3 regions of the Pseudomonas sp. PSKL.D1 genome follow, and region 1 is predicted to be linked to each of the others. Evidence: predicted binding sites of a transcription regulator. Region 1 holds the regulator's gene; each other region holds the start of a gene.

The links. The regulator sigma-54, encoded in region 1, starts transcription at its own class of promoters, with help from an activator protein. The targets are predictions, from matches to a motif close to ANTGGCATNNANNTTGCTNT.
Region 2: the regulator sigma-54 is predicted to act here: its motif matches at 2,444-2,463, upstream of glnA (glutamate--ammonia ligase).
Region 3: the regulator sigma-54 is predicted to act here: its motif matches at 3,140-3,159, upstream of flgB (flagellar basal body rod protein FlgB).

What each region holds. Positions count from the first base shown of each region.
Region 1 is NZ_CP118607.1:4,779,128-4,785,699, reverse strand. It holds gene PVV54_RS21400 (superoxide dismutase) at 1-25, shown strand, start outside; gene PVV54_RS21395 (ZIP family metal transporter) at 37-930, shown strand; gene PVV54_RS21390 (HPr family phosphocarrier protein) at 1,108-1,380, opposite strand; gene rapZ (RNase adapter RapZ) at 1,401-2,255, opposite strand; gene ptsN (PTS IIA-like nitrogen regulatory protein PtsN) at 2,258-2,722, opposite strand; gene hpf (ribosome hibernation-promoting factor, HPF/YfiA family) at 2,735-3,043, opposite strand; gene PVV54_RS21370 (RNA polymerase factor sigma-54) at 3,122-4,615, opposite strand; gene lptB (LPS export ABC transporter ATP-binding protein) at 4,790-5,515, opposite strand; gene lptA (lipopolysaccharide transport periplasmic protein LptA) at 5,516-6,040, opposite strand; gene lptC (LPS export ABC transporter periplasmic protein LptC) at 6,027-6,572, opposite strand, start outside.
Region 2 is NZ_CP118607.1:442,290-448,861, forward strand. It holds gene PVV54_RS01855 (chorismate mutase) at 249-791, opposite strand; gene glnA (glutamate--ammonia ligase) at 942-2,348, opposite strand; gene thiI (tRNA uracil 4-sulfurtransferase ThiI) at 2,817-4,271, shown strand; gene typA (translational GTPase TypA) at 4,399-6,219, shown strand; gene PVV54_RS01875 (DUF3077 domain-containing protein) at 6,290-6,550, opposite strand.
Region 3 is NZ_CP118607.1:1,687,259-1,693,830, forward strand. It holds gene flgM (flagellar biosynthesis anti-sigma factor FlgM) at 1-77, opposite strand, end outside; gene flgA (flagellar basal body P-ring formation chaperone FlgA) at 231-983, opposite strand; gene PVV54_RS07450 (chemotaxis protein CheV) at 1,062-1,991, shown strand; gene cheR (protein-glutamate O-methyltransferase CheR) at 2,042-2,869, shown strand; gene flgB (flagellar basal body rod protein FlgB) at 3,206-3,616, shown strand; gene flgC (flagellar basal body rod protein FlgC) at 3,619-4,062, shown strand; gene flgD (flagellar hook assembly protein FlgD) at 4,078-4,785, shown strand; gene flgE (flagellar hook protein FlgE) at 4,817-6,172, shown strand; gene PVV54_RS07480 (hypothetical protein) at 6,308-6,493, shown strand.

The DNA.
Region 1 (6,572 bases):
TCGTTACCTCGAAGCCCTGAAGTGAGTCGAACCGGTATGCGCTCTGAGGTAATGTCTGTCGGCAGTGTGCGCCTGTTCCGCATGGCGATCGGGACGCTGCTGCTGTTGGTGGGCACGGCATTGCTGGTAGCGCGGGGCATCGCCTGGCTGGACCTGGAGCCGCGCATGTTGCGCGCTCTGGAGGGTGGTGCGCTGTGCGCGCTGGGAACGGCGCTGGGCGCAGTACCGGTGCTGGTGATTCGTAACATGCCGGTGGCCTTGGCCGATACCTTGCTGGGCTTCGGCGCCGGCGTCATGTTGGCGGCCACCGCATTCTCGCTGATCATTCCAGGGTTGGACGCTGCCCAAGCCATTGGCTTCAGCCAATGGGGCGCGGGCGGCCTGATCAGCTTTGGTTTGCTGTTTGGCGCCTTGTGCCTGTTTGTTGTAGACCTGAAAGTCTCGGGTGCATCCCCTGAAGCCTTGGTCGGAAGTGAACACCAGCCAGTGATTGCCGCACGCATCTGGCTGTTCGTGATTGCCATCATCGCCCACAACATTCCCGAAGGCATGGCGATAGGCGTTTCGGCCGGTGGCGGCATGCCGGATGCCGACAGCCTGGCAATGGGCATTGCCTTGCAGGATGTGCCTGAAGGGCTGGTGATTGCCCTGGTGTTGGCAGGGGCGGGCATGCCACGGTTCAAGGCGTTTTTGATCGGGGCTGCCTCAGGCTTGGTCGAACCGCTGGCAGCGGTGGTGTGTGCCTGGCTGGTGAACGTCGCCGAGTTGCTGTTGCCGTTGGGCCTTGCCTGTGCGGCGGGGGCAATGCTGTTGGTGGTGACTCAGGAAATCATTCCCGAATCCCGTAGCAATGGCCATCACCGGCTGGCCAGCTTGGGGCTGTGTATCGGGTTCTGCTTGATGATGGTGATGGATACGGCGATGTCTTGAGTTGGGACTCGTCGGCGGATTGGTTGAAAAAGAGCGCCGCTTACGCGCCGCATCGCGGATGAATCCGCTCCTACAGGCATCGCCATCCCCTTGTAGGAGCGGATTCATCCGCGATGCGGCGCGTAAGCGGCGCTCGATCTCACAGGCGATGCAAATGCCGTGGCGGCCCCGGGCGATCTACTCGCCTTCGTCGAAGAAGTTGTTGATCAGCGCCACCAACGCTTCCAATGCATCGTTATCCTGCTCACCCTCGGTATGCAGATGCACCTGCGTACCTTTACCAGCCGCCAACATCATCACCGCCATGATGCTTTTGCCGTCCACCAGCTTGTCTGGCGCCCGGCCAACGCGGACCTGGCAGGGATACTTCCCGGCCACGCCGACAAACTTGGCTGCCGCCCGGGCATGCAGCCCCAGCTTGTTGATGATGGTGATTTCGCGGGCGGGCATCGTGGTGCGGATCCTGTGGGCTAGAGGTCGCGGTGGCGGACCTGGACGTTTTTCAAAGTCTGTTGCAGAAGTTGGCCGAGGCGTTCAGTGATGTACACCGAGCGATGGTGGCCGCCGGTGCAGCCAATGGCGATGGTGACATAGGCGCGGTTACTGGCTGCAAAGCGTGGTAGCCATTTGACCAGGTAGCTCGATATGTCGTTGAACATTTCTTCGACGTCCGGTTGCGCGGCCAGGTAGTCGATAACCGGCTGTTCAAGGCCGGAATGCTCACGCAGCTCCGGTTTCCAGTACGGGTTAGGCAGGCAGCGCACATCAAACACCAGGTCGGCATCGACCGGCATCCCGCGCTTGAAACCAAACGATTCCACCAGAAACGCTGTGCCTGGCTCGGGTTGATTGAGCAGCCGCAGCTTGATCGAATCGCGCAGTTGATACAGGTTGAGCCGAGTCGTGTCGATCTTCAGGTCGGCAAGGTCGGCAATCGGCCCCAATAGTTCTGTTTCCACGCGGATCGCTTCGGCCAGCGAGCGGTCGGCGTTGGTCAGGGGATGGCGCCGGCGGGTTTCGGAAAACCGCTTGAGCAGCGTTTCTTCGTCGGCGTCCAGGTAAAGCACGTCACACTGGATATGGCGTGCGCGCGCCTCTTCCAGCAGCTCCGGGAAGCGCGACAGGTGGCTTGGCAGGTTACGCGCATCAATGCTCACAGCCACTTTGGGCTGCATCAACTCGGTGTTGATCAACGCATTCTCGGCCAGTTGAGGCAGCAGCCCCGCTGGCAGGTTGTCGATGACGTAATAGCCGTTGTCTTCCAGTACATCGAGGGCGGTACTCTTGCCGGAGCCGGACCGGCCGCTAACGATGATCAGGCGCATGTTCAGTGCTCGTTCTGTACGTCCAGGACTACCTGGAACAGGGCCTTGCTGCTGTCTGCAGCACGCAGGCGCTCGCGAACCTCCTTGCGATCCAGCATGCTGGCAATCTGGCGCAGCAGCTCCAGATGGGCGTCGGTGGCAGCTTCTGGCACCAGCAGGACGAACAGCAGGTCGACCGGGGCGCCATCAATGGCGTCGTAGTCAATCGGAGCATCCAGGTGGAGCAGGGCGCTGACGGGTGCAATGCAACCTTCCAGCCGGCAGTGGGGAATGGCGATGCCGTTGCCAAAACCGGTGGAGCCAAGCTTTTCGCGGGCGATCAGCTTGTCGAAGACGTTTTGCATCTCCAGCTCGGGTACTTGTTCGGCAATCAGGGTGGCGACCTTTTCCAGGGCGCGCTTCTTGCTGCCGCCCGGCACGTTCACCAGGGAACGGCCGGGGGTCAGGATGGTTTCAAGTCGGATCATGGATGAGAGGGATCAGCGTGCAGCTGCACCTTGCAGCAGGCTTTGCTGTTTTTCCTTGTGTTTTTTCAGTTGGCGGTCGAGCTTGTCGGCCAAGGCGTCGATTGCTGCATACATGTCTTCGTGTTCGGCGTTGGCAACCACTTCACCGCCGGGAATCTGCACGGTCGCTTCGACCTTCTGCTGCAGCTTCTCGACCTTCATGATGACCTGCACGTTGGTGATCCTGTCGAAGTGACTCTCCACCCGGGCGAGCTTTTCAAGCACGTAATCGCGCAGCGGCTGGGTGACTTCTACATGCTGTCCACTGATATTGACTTGCATACAGCTTCTCCTTTGTTGCCCGTGCATAAAGAGGCAGATATTGCACCTGCCCCACAAACGCTGTGGCACATCCAGGGGCTACATCAGTCGCTTGCGTTCGCTCGACGGTGCGATGCCGAGGGACTCACGGTACTTGGCGACGGTGCGACGGGCGACCTGGATGCCTTGTGCCTCCAGTAAACCAGCGATCTTGCTGTCACTCAATGGCTTTTTCGCATTTTCCGCGGCAACCAGTTTCTTGATGATCGCGCGGATCGCTGTAGACGAGCACTCTCCGCCTTCGGCGGTGCTCACGTGGCTCGAGAAAAAGTATTTCAGTTCGTAGATGCCGCGTGGGGTGTGCATGTATTTCTGCGTGGTCACCCGCGAAATGGTCGACTCGTGCATGCCCACCGCTTCCGCAATATCGTGAAGCACCAATGGCTTCATTGCCTCGTCGCCGTGGTCCAGGAAGCCGCGCTGGTGCTCGACGATCTGGGTGGCAACCTTCATCAGCGTTTCATTGCGGCTTTGCAGGCTTTTGATGAACCAGCGCGCTTCCTGCAACTGGTTGCGCATGAAAGTGTTGTCGGCACTGGTGTCGGCACGGCGTACGAAACCGGCATATTGCGGGTTGACCCGCAGGCGCGGCACCGCCTCCTGATTGAGCTCAACCAGCCAACGGTCGCTGTCCTTGCGTACGATCACGTCAGGGACCACGTACTCCGGCTCACTCGACTCGATTTGCGAGCCTGGGCGCGGGTTGAGGGTTTGAACCAGTTCGATGACCTGGCGCAGTTCGTCCTCTTTCAGCTTCATGCGGCGCATCAGCTGGCTGTAGTCGCGGCTGCCGAGCAGGTCGATGAAGTCGGTAACCAGGCGCTTGGCTTCGGTCATCCAGGGCGTGCTGGCGGGAAGCTGGCGCAGTTGCAGCAGCAGGCATTCACCCAGGGTGCGAGCACCGACGCCGGCAGGTTCGAACTGCTGAATGCGGTGCAGTACTGCTTCGATTTCGTCCAGCTCGATGTCGAGCTCCGGATCAAAGCCGGCACAGATTTCGTCGAGGGATTCTTCGAGGTAGCCCTGGTCGTTGATGCAGTCGATCAGGGTGACGGCGATCAGCCGATCCGTGTCCGACATCGGTGCCAGGTTCAGCTGCCACAGCAGGTGGGTCTGCAGGCTTTCGCCAGCGGATGTGCGGGTGGTGAAGTCCCACTCGTCGTCATCGTTGCTTGGCAGGCTGCTGGCGCTGGTCTGGTAGATGTCCTCCCAGGCCGTATCTACCGGGAGTTCATTGGGGATTCGCTCGCTCCACTCGCCGTCCTCCAGGTTATCTGCGCTGGGGGTGCTTTCCTGGAAGCTGTTGTCCTGGACTTCGGCGGCCGGCTTGTTCTCGGCGTTATCCGCCATCGGGTCGCTGTTGTCGAAGTCGTCGCCGTCTTCCTGACGTTCGAGCATCGGGTTGGACTCCAGCGCTTCCTGGATTTCCTGCTGAAGGTCCAGGGTGGAAAGCTGCAGGAGACGGATGGCCTGTTGCAACTGCGGGGTCATCGTCAGTTGCTGGCCCATTTTTAGGACGAGCGATGGTTTCATGGCAGGGGCTAAATACCTTGTTCGCCGGCGCGCATGCGCCATCCACTACACGGGCGCCGAGGCGCCAGAATCAAGCAAGTTTTATGCCTTAAAATGTAGCGTTTGCCTAGAGTGCTGTAACAACTTAAGCCCCGTCCGGGCATAAATGCCAGCGCTCCAGGCGCGCTACCGGGGTCAGAGGCGGAACTCGTGACCCAGGTAGACTTCCTTGACCAGCTCGTTGGCCAGGATGGTCTCGGCATCGCCTTCGGCGATCAGTTGGCCATCGTTGACGATGTAGGCGGTCTCGCAGATATCCAGGGTTTCACGCACGTTGTGGTCGGTGATCAGCACCCCGATGCCCTTGGCCTTGAGGTGATGGATGATCTGCTTGATGTCGCCCACCGAAATCGGGTCGACGCCTGCGAACGGTTCGTCCAGCAGGATGAATTTCGGTGCGGTGGCCAGGGCGCGGGCGATTTCCACCCGGCGGCGCTCACCACCGGACAGGCTCATGCCGAGGTTGTCGCGGATGTGGCTGATGTGAAACTCCTGCAGCAGGCTTTCCAGCTCTTTGCGCCGGCCTTCACGGTCCAGATCCTGGCGTGTTTCGAGGATCGCCATGATGTTGTCGGCAACTGACAGCTTGCGGAAGATGGAAGCTTCCTGCGGCAGGTAACCGATGCCCGCGCGAGCGCGGCCGTGCATGGGCTGGTGGCTCACGTCGAGGTTGTCGATGCGCACACGGCCCTGGTCGGCCTGTACCAGCCCTACGATCATGTAGAAGCAGGTGGTCTTGCCGGCGCCGTTGGGGCCGAGCAGGCCGACGATCTGGCCACTGTCGATCGACAGGCTGACGTCACGTACGACCTGCCGCCCCTTGTAGCTCTTGGCCAGGTGCTGGGCTTTGAGGGTTGCCATTTACTCGGCCTTCTTCTTAGGCTGGATCACCATGTCGATGCGCTGACGTGGCTGGGTCACGTTGCCACCGCGACCGGCGGTCGCAACCTGGGACTTGGTGTTGTAGACGATCTTCTCGCCTTCGGTGGTGTTGCCTTCGTTCTCGACCTTGGCGCGGTCGGTAAGAATGACCGTGTCCTTCTGTGCCTGGTACTGGATGGTCACCGCCCAGCCCTTCATTTTGTCGGGCTTTGCAGCACTCTGCTGTTGCTCGAAGTAGGCCAGGTTGCCCACCGAGGTCACTACGTCGATATCGCCATTGGCGGCACGGGTCATGGTCACGGTGTTGCCTTTGATCATCATCGAACCTTGCGTGATGATCACATCGCCGGTGTAGGTGGCCACGCCTTGCTTGTCGTCCAGGTGCGCGTTGTCGGCCTGGATGCGGATCGGCTGGTCACGGTCGTTCGGCAGGGCGAAGGCGCTCGCGCTTCCCAGTGCTGCGCTCAGGCTGAGCAAAAGGGGGAGGGTTTTAACGAGCCTCATACTGTCCTCTTACGTTAGAGAGCAGGTCCATCCTGCCTTCTTTCAAATACGCTTTCATTCCCTTGCCTGTGGTGGTGCCACCGGCGCCGTCGATTCTAACGGCTTGCTCGGTCTGCGCATATTGCTTCTGTGGGAATACCGTCATGCGCGAGCTGGTGATGATGGTTTCGCGCTGTTTTTCATCGGTGCGGGCAACCCGCACCTGGTCGATCAGCTCGACCTCGGTGCCGTCCGGATTGACCTCGGCGCGCACACTTTGCACGTGCCAGGGGTATTCGGTGCCGCGGTACATGTGCAGGTCCGGTTTGGTCACCAGTGTGACCTCACTGACACGCAGGTGTTCGACCTTGTCGGCGGTCATTTCGTACTGCAGCTTGCCGTCGGGCAGAAACTGCACGCTGTGGGCGTTGGTGGCGTAATAGTCGATGGCACTTTCGTCGACTTGGGCCACGGGCTTGTCGAGGAAGCTTTCAGGGCTGACATTCCAGTAGCCGATGGCCGCCAGCAGGGCGGCAATCACCACGAGCAGCGC
Region 2 (6,572 bases), 1.5 Mb from region 1:
TCGTTGACCTCTTTTGGCGCTGGCATTCCCTGGCCGTGCCTGGGGTGGGTGCGCTATGGATCCGCTGATGCCAGGAAAATGCAAGAAACAAACCAAGGCTCCGAAAAGAAGCGGTATTTCGTGACAAAGACCTGAAACTGCGCCTAATCGAATCAGAAAATGCTGATTTACTGCTCCATGTGACCTGTTTTGGGGTGCGGCATGGGGCGCTCAAGCCTTTGCTGCACCAATATAGAGCATTGTAGTACCTAGCGGTCCCTGCACAGCTGTGCCGTGGCTCGCACTAGCGCCATGTGGCGCAGGGGGTCATTGGTGCGCCGTTGCAGTGCGCTGGTCAGGTTCAGCTTGCAGTCGGCTTTTGCGGTGCTGTCAAAGCGGCCAAGTTGCGACATCAAAGTTGCTTTGAGCTTGTCCAGGCGTGGGCGAATTTCGTGCACCAGGTCGTGGGATGCCGTTGGTGGTCTGTTGCCAAGCGTGTTCCAGCGGTCTACCAGGGTGTACTGAACGAGCTTGTTGGCCTCAATCTGATCGCTGAAAAAAGCAGCGGCGCGGTCAGCGGTGAGGTTGTAGTCGGCAGCATCCTTTCGCACGTCGGCAAGGACTTGCCGTTCGCGCTCTGGCGCTTCGATCGGCAGCTTGTTGTCCCATTTGTGTGCGGCGACTGATATGGCCAGGTCCAGACGTTGCTCGATGGTGGCGAGCAAGGGTTGGAGTTCGGGTTGTGAGGGCGATGTTGCACTGCAGCCTAGCAGGCCGACTGCAAGGCAGCAAAGAGTGAGGGCAGGGCGCATGGAGATCTCCTTTTTGTGGAAACCTGAGTGTGGCCAGCCTGACAGCATTCGTTTGTAGGACGCGCCTGATAGCGCTGTACGTTAAATAAAAAACGGCCTTCATATGAAGGCCGTTTTCAATGATTTCATCGGCGCAAGGCGCCAACTACATCAAACGCTGTAGTACAGGTCGTATTCCAGCGGGTGAACGAAGGTGCGGACTTTGATTTCTTCTTCCGACTTCAGCTCGATGTAGGCATCGATGAAGTCGTCGGAGAACACGCCGCCCTTGGTCAGGAACGCACGGCCTTTGTCCAGCTCTTCCAGGGCTTCTTTCAGGCTACCGCAAACCTGTGGGATTTCCTTGGCCTCTTCAGGCGGCAGGTCGTACAGGTTCTTGTCGGCGGCGTCGCCTGGGTGAATCTTGTTCTGGATACCGTCCAGGCCAGCCATCAGCAGTGCGGCGAAGCACAGGTACGGGTTGGCAGCCGGGTCCGGGAAGCGCGCTTCGATGCGGCGGGCTTTAGGGCTGGAAACGTAAGGAATACGGATCGAGGCCGAACGGTTACGGGCCGAGTAGGCCAGCATTACCGGGGCTTCGAAGCCTGGGACCAGACGCTTGTACGAGTTGGTAGCCGGGTTGGTGAAGCCGTTCAGGGCCTTACCGTGCTTGATGATACCGCCGATGAAGTACAGGGCGGTGTCGGACAGGCCGGCATAGCCTTCGCCCGAGAAGGTGTTCTTGCCGTCTTTGGAGATCGACATGTGAACGTGCATGCCCGAGCCGTTGTCGCCGTACAGTGGCTTCGGCATGAAGGTAGCGGTTTTGCCGTAAGCGTCGGCAACGTTGTGCACGCAGTACTTCAGGGTCTGAACTTCGTCAGCCTTGGTCACCAGGGTGTTGAAGCGCACGCCGATTTCGTTCTGGCCGGCGGTGGCAACTTCGTGGTGGTGAACTTCGACAACCAGGCCCATTTCTTCCATGGCGTTGCACATGGCAGTACGGATTTCGTGGTCGTGGTCGCACGGCGGAACCGGGAAGTAGCCGCCTTTGACGGCAGGGCGGTGGCCCTTGTTGCCGCCGTCGACGTCCTGGTCGGTCATCCAGGAGCCTTGCTCGGAGTAGATTTTGAACATGGAGCCGGAGATGTCCGACTTGAACTTCACCTGGTCGAAGATGAAGAACTCAGGCTCCGGGCCTACCAGCACGGTGTCACCGATACCGGTCGACTTCAGGAATTCTTCGGCACGCTTGGCGATGGCGCGTGGGTCGCGGTCGTAGCCTTGCATGGTGGACGGCTCGATCACGTCGCAGACCAGGATCAGGGTCGGCTCTTCGGTGAACGGGTCCAGGACGGCGGAGGAGTCGTCCGGCAGCAGGATCATGTCGGAAGCTTCGATGCCTTTCCAGCCTTCGATCGACGAACCGTCGAACATTTTGCCAGCTTCGAAGAAGTCATCATCCAGCGCATCGCGAGCGGGCATGGTGACGTGGTGCTGCTTGCCTTTGGTGTCCGTGAAACGCAGATCAATCCACTTGACGTCATGATCTTTGATGAGTTGAACCGACTTCGACATGTTGTCCTCCGGATGGTCTAGGGCGCTTAGCCGCTGCCCTGGAAAAAGGGTGTCGCTGGGCGCGCATACTCGGCCAAGCTTACCTGCCTCACAAGAGAGCAAATTGCATGCCAGTGCCCAAAAATGGCGATAGCGGGATAAAAGGGGGCGTTTGCGGGCATTTGCTCGGGGGTGGGCAGGGAAAAATGCACCTATAAGATGCAGGATTTCAATGCGTGGCACCAAATGGGTGCGCTAGCGGATTTTCGTGCTTTCTTTGAGGGCCTCTCGCGGATAAATCCGCTCCTACAGGTGTGGCGCCCTCCTGTAGGAGCGGATTTATCCGCGAAGGGCCGGCGCAGGCACCTCAAAAATCACACTCCACACCTATCTGAAAGCTTCTGATCAAAAGTTGGTCAAATCCTGAGCAATTTCCGCTATAATTCGCGCCCCTCATTTTCGGCAGGCCCTGCGCGCGCTGTTAAACCAATGAAACTTATCGTCAAAGTCTTCCCAGAGATCACCATCAAGAGCCGGCCGGTGCGCAAGCGCTTCATCCGTCAGCTCGGCAAGAACATCCGCGTCGTGCTCAAGGACCTGGATCCCGAGCTCGTGGTCGATGGTGTCTGGGACAATCTCGAAGTGGTCACCCGCGTCGAGGACGAAAAGGTCCAGCGCGAGATGATCGAGCGGCTCACCTGCACCCCGGGCATCACCCACTTTCTGCAGGTAGAGGAATATCCGCTGGGCGACTTCGACGACATCGTCGCCAAGTGCAAACACCACTTCGGCCACCTGCTGGCCGGCAAGCGCTTTGCCGTGCGCTGCAAGCGCGGCGGCCACCACGACTTCACCTCGATGGACGTCGACCGCTACGTCGGCAGCCAGTTGCGCCAGCAGTGCGGCGCCGTGGGCATCGACCTGAAGGCGCCGGAAGTGCTGGTGCGTATCGAAATCCGCGATCAGCGCCTGTACGTTATCCACAACCAGCACAATGGTATCGGCGGTTACCCACTGGGCGCACTGGAGCAGACTCTGGTGCTGATGTCCGGCGGTTTCGACTCTACCGTGGCCGCTTACCAGATGATGCGCCGTGGCCTGATGACCCACTTCTGCTTCTTCAACCTCGGCGGCCGTGCCCACGAACTGGGCGTGATGGAAGTGGCCCACTACCTGTGGAAAAAGTACGGCAGCAGCCAGCGCGTGCTGTTCATCAGCGTACCGTTCGAGGAAGTGGTCGGCGAAATCCTCAACAAGGTCGACAACAGCTACATGGGCGTGACCCTCAAGCGCATGATGCTGCGTGGCGCGGCCCACATGGCCGAGCGCCTGCAAATCGAAGCGTTGGTTACCGGTGAGGCGATTTCGCAGGTGTCCAGCCAGACCCTGCCGAACCTGTCGATCATCGATTCCGCCACCGACAAGCTGGTGTTGCGCCCGCTGCTGGCCAGCCACAAGCAGGACATCATCGACACCGCCTATCAGATCGGCACTGCCGAGTTCGCCAAACACATGCCAGAGTATTGCGGCGTGATTTCGGTAAACCCGACCACCCATGCCAAGCGCCACCGCATGGAGCACGAAGAGAAGCAGTTCGACATGGCGGTGCTGGAGCGTGCCCTTGAGCGCGCGAAGTTCATCTCCATCGATAATGTGATCGATGAGCTGGGCAAAGACATCGAGATCGAGGAAGTGGCCGAGGCCCTGCCGGGCCAGATCGTCATCGACATCCGCCACCCCGATGCACAGGAAGACGAACCGCTGGTGATCGAGGGCGTTGAAGTCCAGGCCATGCCGTTCTACGCGATCAACAGCAAGTTCAAGCAGCTGGATGGCAACCGCCAGTACCTGCTGTATTGCGACAAAGGTGTGATGAGCCGCTTGCACGCACACCATCTGCTCAGTGAGGGACATGCCAATGTGCGTGTTTATCGTCCGGCATAAAACGCCAGGGCTGTATGGCGGCAGCATCCGCCATCGCCCTCCCGACAGCCGGGCCCGCTGAGCCTTTTAACTTCATATTGGCCGCCTAGACTGGGCGGCAACCGAATCCTCTGATCGAGATACAGTTGTGATCGAAAATCTGCGTAACATCGCCATCATCGCCCACGTTGACCATGGTAAAACCACCCTGGTCGACAAACTCCTGCGCCAGTCCGGCACCCTGGAGCGTAACGAGCTCAACGACGAGCGCGTCATGGACTCCAACGACCAGGAAAAAGAGCGCGGCATTACCATTCTGGCGAAAAACACCGCCATCAACTGGAACGGCTACCACATCAACATCGTCGACACCCCCGGCCACGCCGACTTCGGTGGCGAGGTTGAGCGTGTAATGTCGATGGTTGACTCGGTGCTGCTGCTGGTCGACGCCCAGGACGGCCCGATGCCGCAAACCCGCTTCGTGACCAAAAAGGCTTTCGAAGCCGGCCTGAAGCCAATCGTCGTGATCAACAAGGTTGACCGCCCGGGCGCGCGTCCTGACTGGGTTCTGGACCAGATCTTCGACCTGTTCGACAACCTCGGTGCTACCGACGAGCAGCTGGACTTCAAAGTCGTCTACGCCTCGGCCCTGAACGGCATTGCCGGCCTGGACCACACCGAAATGGGCGAAGACATGACCGCGCTGTACCAGTCGATCGTCGACAACGTACCAGCTCCGGATGTTGACCGTGACGGCTCGTTCCAGATGCAGATCTCCGCTCTGGACTACAACAGCTTCCTCGGCGTTATCGGTGTTGGCCGTATCGCCCGTGGTCGCGTCAAGCCGAACACCCCGGTTGTCGCCATCGACACCAACGGCAAGAAGCGTAACGGCCGTATCCTGAAGCTGATGGGCCACCACGGCCTGCACCGTGTAGACGTTGAAGAAGCCCAAGCTGGCGACATCGTCTGCATCAGCGGTTTCGACGAGCTGTTCATCTCCGACACCCTGTGCGCCCCGGATGCGGTAGAAGCGATGAAGCCGCTGACCGTTGACGAGCCGACCGTTTCCATGACCTTCCAGGTCAACGATTCGCCGTTCTGCGGTAAAGAAGGCAAGTTCGTCACCAGCCGTAACATCAAGGACCGTCTGGACAAAGAGCTGCTGTACAACGTTGCCCTGCGCGTTCAGGAAACCGATTCCCCTGACAAGTTCAAGGTCTCGGGCCGTGGTGAACTGCACCTGTCGGTTCTGATCGAAACCATGCGTCGTGAAGGCTTCGAGATGGCTGTAGGCCGTCCTGAAGTGATCATTCGCGAAGTCGACGGCGTCAAGCAGGAGCCGTTCGAAAACGTCACCATCGACATCCCTGAAGAATCCCAGGGCAAGGTGATGGAAGAAATGGGTCTGCGTAAAGGCGACCTGACCAACATGGTTCCGGATGGTAAGGGCCGTGTTCGTCTGGAATACAACATTCCAGCCCGTGGTCTGATCGGTTTCCGTAACCAGTTCCTGACCCTGACCAACGGTGCAGGCATCCTGACCTCGATCTTCGATCGCTACGACACCATGAAGTCGGGCCAGATGTCCGGCCGCCTCAACGGCGTACTGGTTTCGGTAGAAACCGGCAAGGCACTGACCTACTCTCTGGAAACCCTGCAGGCGCGCGGCAAGCTGTTCGTTGAGCACGGCCAGGAGATCTACAACGGTCAGATCATCGGCCTGAACAGCCGTGACAACGACCTGGGCGTGAACCCGACCAAAGGCAAGAAGCTCGACAACATGCGTGCTTCGGGCAAAGACGAAGTCATCGCCCTGGTACCACCAGTTCGCCACACCCTGGAACAGGCTCTGGAGTTCATCCAGGACGACGAGCTGTGCGAAGTGACGCCTAAGTCGATCCGCCTGCGCAAGAAGATCCTGGACGAAGGCGAGCGTACCCGCGCTGCCAAGAAAGCCAAGAACTGAGTTAGCTCAGGCTGAATGAAAACGCCCCCGGTCGAAAGGCCGGGGGCGTTTTTGTTTGTGGGATGGATGCTCAACGCCTCATGCCCAGCTCCGCATCGTCCAGCAGGGCCTTGGCCAGTGCGCTGAGGTAGTGCGAGGCCCAGATCAGTTGCGGGTCGTTTTCCATCACGGCAGTCAGCGTCAGATCGCGTACACAGCCCATCAGTTCGCTGGCTTGTTCGCGGGCGTGCTGACAGGGGATGCCGGGGGCGATCTGGAACAGCGGTTGTTTGTGGTTTTCGCATTGGTAGAAGCAGGCTTTACCGGGGGTGGTCGGATTGTCTTCGGTCATCGATTCATTTCCCTGAATTCGG
Region 3 (6,572 bases), 2.8 Mb from region 1:
CTGGTGGGCGTGGCATTGCTGCGTACGCCGCCCGTGACGGACGGAGAGTTGTTCAAACGACTGAAGTCGATGGCCATGATCAGAAACCTCTGGGTATTTTGGACGCTTGCCTTGTTTTCGACCGGCTTGAAAGAAACTTTAGGCATAAATGCACAGCCGCCTGTCGGCGTGCCCGCGAACCCGGTTTCAGACACAGTTTAGGAAATGCGGTTCCTTGCCGCCACCTCAATCTACATGGCGACCTCGACTTGCCCGGGCCCGGTTACCCGTGCCTTGACCACCCGTTTGGAATTGAGGTTACGCACCCGGATTTGCTCGCCTTGGCCGCCTTTGCTCAAGGCTTCACCGGGCATGCGCACGCTGAGGGTGCCGCTTCGGGCGATGATCACCACCTGGTCGCCCTTGCGAATCACTTCGGCCTGCTCCAGGTGTTGTGGCGTCAAAACCTGATCGAGCACCGTGGGGCGCAGCATCTTCATGCCCACCGCCTGGTCAAGCTCGCTCAAAAAGCCCTGGCCCAAGGTGCCCACGTCACGCTCGCGCAGGGCCACGTCGCCTTCGCCCACGGTGTTGCCGCGCTTGAGCGGGCGGGTGACCACCACCACATCGCGGAACAACTTCACGGTGGCCGGCACGAACACCGTCCAGGGTGCGCTGCCGTCACAGCGTACCCGCACGGTCACGCGGCCCAGTGGCTGCGCCGGGCTTTCCAGCGAGGCGTCCAGCTGTTGGCTGCACAGCGGCATGCGCAGGCGCGGGTCGAGGTTGTTGACCTGGATCTCGTAGCGCCCTGGCGTCTGGGTGGTGGCCAGGTAATCTTCGACGGTGAATTCAAGAAACCCTTGGGTGACACCGATAAGCTGTTCAGGCAAGGTAACCGCATCCGCCAGCGTGCGAGTGCCGGGTGCCAGCAGGCACAGCACGGCCAGCCAGCCGTTAAGCAGGTGCGTCAGTCGTCGGAAAATTGTCGTTTTCGTGTGCATGGCGCTCAAAAAAGCAAAGCCCGTGCCGACTCGGTAGCTGAAGGGCAACGAAACGGCAGAAAGAAAAAGGAGTCAGGCATGGCGGGGGTAATGGATTCAGTCAACCAGCGCACGCAGCTGGTTGGGCAGAATCGTCTGGAATTGCTGCTGTTCCGCCTCAACGGCGAGCAGCTTTACGGGATCAACGTGTTCAAGGTCCGCGAGGTGCTGCAGTGCCCGGCGCTGACCTTGCTGCCCAAGGCGCACTCGGTGGTGCGGGGCGTTGCCAATATTCGCGGGGCGACCATCCCGATCCTTGATCTGTCGATGGCGACCGGCTTGCCGGGCCTCAAGGAAGAGACGCGCAAGAGCTTCGTGATCATCACCGAGTACAACACCAAGACCCAGGGCTTTTTGGTGCACTCGGTGGAGCGCATCGTCAACATGAACTGGGAAGAAATCCACCCGCCACCCAAGGGTACTGGCCGCGATCACTACCTGACCGCTGTTACCCGGGTCGACAACCGCATGGTCGAAATCATCGACGTGGAAAAAGTGCTCGCGGAAGTGGCGCCGTCGTCTGAAACCGTGTCGGCCGGTGTGGTCGATGCCGAGGTGCAGGACAAGGCCGTGACGCTGCGGGTGCTGACTGTCGACGACTCGTCGGTGGCGCGCAAGCAGGTCAGCCGTTGCCTGCAGACGGTGGGTGTGGAAGTGGTGGCGCTCAACGATGGCCGCCAGGCACTGGACTACCTGCGCAAGCTGGTGGACGAGGGCAAGCGCCCGGAAGACGAGTTCCTGATGATGATCTCCGACATTGAAATGCCGGAGATGGACGGCTATACGCTTACAGCGGAGATCCGCAGCGACCCGCGCATGCAAAAGCTGCACATCTGCCTGCATACTTCGCTGTCCGGGGTGTTCAACCAGGCGATGGTCAAGAAGGTTGGGGCGGATGACTTCCTGGCCAAGTTCAAGCCGGACGACCTCGCCCAGCGGGTGGTCGACCGGATCAAGGCAACGCATTGAAGCAGCCGGGGCAAGCTCCCGGCACCAGTGATTGAAGAGAGGCGGCAGTAGTGTCTACGGGTAATTTGGATTTCGAACAGTTCCGGGTATTCCTGGAGAAAGCCTGTGGCATCCTGCTGGGCGAGAATAAGCAGTACCTGGTCTCCAGCCGTCTCAACAAGTTGATGGAGCAACAGGGCATCAAGAGCCTGGGCGAGCTGGTGCAGCGTATCCAGTTGCAGCCGCGAGGCGGGCTGCGCGAGCAGGTGGTCGATGCGATGACCACCAACGAAACCCTGTGGTTTCGCGATACCTACCCATTCGAGGTGTTGAAGAACAAGGTCATTCCCGAGTTCATCAAGAACAACCCGGGCCAGCGTCTGCGCATGTGGTCGGCGGCGTGCTCGTCGGGGCAGGAGCCTTACTCGATTTCGATGGCCATCGACGAGTTCGAGCGCAGCAACCTGGGCCAGTTGAAGATGGGGGCGCAGATCGTCGCTACCGATTTGTCGGGTTCGATGCTCAACAACTGCAAGACCGGCGAATATGACAGCCTGGCGATTGCCCGGGGCCTGTCCCAGGAGCGCCTGCAGCGTTATTTCGACACCAAAGGGCCGGGGCGTTGGGCGGTGAAGCCTGCGATTCGCAGCCGTGTGGAGTTTCGCTCGTTCAACCTGCTCGACAGCTATGCGAGCCTGGGCAAGTTCGACATCGTGTTCTGCCGCAACGTGCTGATCTATTTTTCGGCACAGGTGAAGAAGGACATCTTGCTGCGGATTCACAGCACGCTGAAGCCGGGTGGGTATCTGTTCCTGGGGGCGTCCGAGGCGCTGAACGGGTTGCCGGACCATTACCAGATGGTGCAGTGCAGCCCGGGGATCATTTACCAGGCCAAGTGACTGCGCCTGCAAGATCAAGCGCCGCTTGCGCGCCGCATCGCGGATAAATCCGCTCCTACAGGTTGCGCGTAATCCCTGTAGGAGCGGATTTATCCGCGATGCGCCGCGCAAGCGGCGCCATACCCACCCAACGTCAATTTTTTGTTTTGCCGCTTTTGCCACCCGCCCATTGCCGCTTTCCCATCCCCGAGCGGAAGCACTTTGCCGCTTTTCTGGCATCTCCTGTCGACCGCATCCCGCCAAAACCCAGCATTTCCGGGCTTCCTCAAGCTTGGCACAGCCCTTGCTATACCTTCGCCAACGACATTCCGGTCAACCTTCGAAGGTTTCCCCGACATGAGCATCAGTTTCGACAAGGCACTTGGCATCCACGAAAAGGCATTGGGCTTCCGCGCCCAGCGCGCCGAGGTGCTGGCCAACAACATCGCCAACGCCGACACGCCCAACTACAAGGCGCGTGATATGGACTTTTCGTCGGTGCTCGCCGCCGAAAGCCAGAAACAGCAGCAAGGCGGCCGTTTCACCATGGACCGCACCAACAGCCGTCACATCGAGGCCGAAGGCTTGGCGATGGCTGACGACACGCTGCAATACCGCACGCCGACTCAGCCTTCGATCGACCAGAACACCGTGGACGCCCAGATCGAGCAATCGAACTACACGGAAAACGCCATCGGCTTCCAGGCCAGCTTCACCTTGCTCAACAGTAAATTCAAAGGGCTGGTTTCGGCCCTGCGCGGAGAATAACCATGTCCCTGTCCAGTGTTTTCAACATCGCCGGTAGCGGCATGAGCGCGCAGAACACCCGCCTCAATACCGTGGCCTCCAACATCGCCAACGCCGAGACCGTTTCGTCGAGCATCGATCAGACTTACCGCGCCCGCCACCCGGTGTTTGCCACCACCTTCCAGAACGCGCAAAACGGCACCGGCCAGTCGCTGTTCGAGGACCAGAACGAGGCAGGGCAGGGTGTGCAGGTCAAGGGCATCATCGAAGACCAGAGCAACCTGGAGGCGCGTTACGAACCCAACCACCCGGCGGCGAACAAGGACGGCTACGTCTACTACCCGAACGTCAACGTGGTTGAAGAGATGGCAGACATGATTTCTGCCAGCCGTGCGTTCCAGACCAACGCCGAGCTGATGAACACCGCCAAGAACATGATGCAGAAGGTCCTGACCCTGGGTCAGTGATAAGGAACTCGGACCATGGCAATCGATACTTCCAGCGTAAACCTCAATGATGTCCTCTCGGCGTCCGGCGTCAGCACCGGCACCAAGAAGACCACTACCGACACGGCTTCCAGCACCGGCACCGACAGCCTCGGCAAGGACGCGTTTCTGCAGCTGCTGGTTACCCAGATGCAGCACCAGAACCCGCTCGACCCGCAGGAAAACGGCGAGTTCGTGGCCCAGCTGGCGCAGTTCAGCAGCCTTGAAGGCATCACCTCGCTGAACGAGTCGGTCACCAGTATCACCAACGCCATGGCCTCGTCCCAGGCACTGCAAGCCTCGTCCCTGGTGGGGCGTTCGGTGGTGGTGCAGAACGACAAGGCGATCGTCGATACCGCAGAAAGCTTCAACGCACAGTTTGTCGTGCCGCAAGCGATCAGCGAAGCGAAGGTCACCATCAAGGACTCGGAAGGCAACACCGTCAAGACCATCGAGCTGGGCGAGCAGGCTGCCGGTTACGCCGACTTCATCTGGGACGGAACCAACAGCAGCGGCGAGAAAGTCGACCCGGGTACGTACACCTTCACCGCCACCACCACGGTGGACGGCGAGTCGGTGCAGATGAACACGCTGTTGCCGGCCAAGGTGACCAGCGTCAGCTTCAACGCCACCGGCGAAATGGTCCTCAACCTGGCCGGTGTCGGCAAGGTTTCCCTCTCCGACGTACAAACCATCGGTATCTAAGGCCCGCTAGCGCGGCACAAGGAGCGAATTCATGTCTTTCAATATCGGCCTTAGCGGTCTGTACGCAGCCAACAAGCAACTGGACGTTACCGGCAACAACATCGCCAACGTCAACACCACCGGTTTCAAGTCGTCGCGTGCCGAGTTCGCCGACGTTTACGCAGGCGCCAACCGCCTGGGCGTGGGCAAGAACCAGATCGGCAACGGCGTGCGCCTGGCAGCCGTTTCGCAGCAGTTCACCCAGGGTGATGTCAACAACACCGGCAACGTGCTGGACATGGGTATCCAGGGCCAGGGCTTCTTCGTGCTGTCCGATAACGGCTCGCAGGTGTATACCCGTGCCGGCGCCTTCCAGGCCGACAAGGACAACTACGTGGTCACCTCCGACGGCCTTCGCCTGCAAGGTTACGCGGCGGATTCGACCGGCAAGATCCAGAAAGGTGTGCTGACCGATCTGCAGATCGACACCTCGGCACTCAAGCCAAAGGCCACCACCCTGATCGACCAGGGCATCAACCTGAATTCCTCGGCGGCCGACATCCCGCTGACCGTCGATGACGGCACTGGCAACATGGTCCCGAACAAGGTGTTCGACCCCTCTGACGAAACCACCTACACCAAGTCGTTCCCGACCAAGGTTTACGACAGTCAGGGTAACGAGCACACCATGGAGCAGTTCTACCGCAAGACCGGCACCAACGAGTGGACCATGTACACCCTGGTGGACGGCCGCAACCCGTTCGACCCGTCTTCCACCGAGCCGCTGACCGGCACCATCAGCTTCAACAGCGACGGTTCGGTGGCCAGCATGACCGCTGACAACACCGGCCACCCGACTGGCGCGTCGTTCACCGTGACCAACAACGTCTTCACCATGACTGGCTGGGTGCCGGCCGTGGAAGATGCCTCGGGCAACTGGGCGGCCAACGGTGCGGTCGGCAACACCGACGGGATGAAGCTGTCGATGAACAGCACCACCTCGTACAACACCGAGACCGCGCGCATGTCGCAGTCCCAGGACGGCTATGCCACCGGCATCCTGTCGAGCCTGAGCATCGACTCCACCGGCGTGCTGTTTGCCAGCTTCAGCAACCAGCAGTCCCGCGCCATCGGCCAGGTGGCCCTGGCCAGCTTTGCCAACGAGCAGGGCCTGCAGCAGATTGGCGGCACCCGCTGGACTGAAACCTACTCGTCGGGCATTCCGGGTATCGATGCACCGAAAACCGGTACGCTGGGTAGCGTTGAGTCCAACGCGCTGGAAGGTTCGAACGTTAACCTGACCCAGGAGCTGGTCGAGCTGATCAAGGCGCAGAGCAACTACCAGGCGAACGCCAAGACCATTTCGACTGAAAGCACTGTGATGCAGACCATCATTCAGATGACTTGATGGTATGGTGATCCGGGGCTGCTGCGCAGCCCTTTCGCGACACGAGGCCGCTCCCACAGGAGATTGCATACCCCTGTGGGAGCGGCCTCGTGTCGCGAAAGGGCCGCAAAGCGGCCCCGACATTCTGGAGGCCTGATGAAAAAGCTCGCCCTCACACTACTCGCCACATTCGCCCTGCTACAGGCCAATGCCGGCCCCGCCCCGTGGTGGCGCTGGGAAAGCCAGGTGGACGGGCGACTGGTGTGTTTGCAATGGTCGCCGGGGGATGGCTGGAAGCGGTTTGCCGGCCCCTACAACAATGCCGGGTGTCGGGATCGGTGATTCATGGGTCGGCCTCATCGCGGATGAATCCGCTCCTACAGGTATCGTGTAGGAGCGGATTCATCCGCGATGAGGCCGG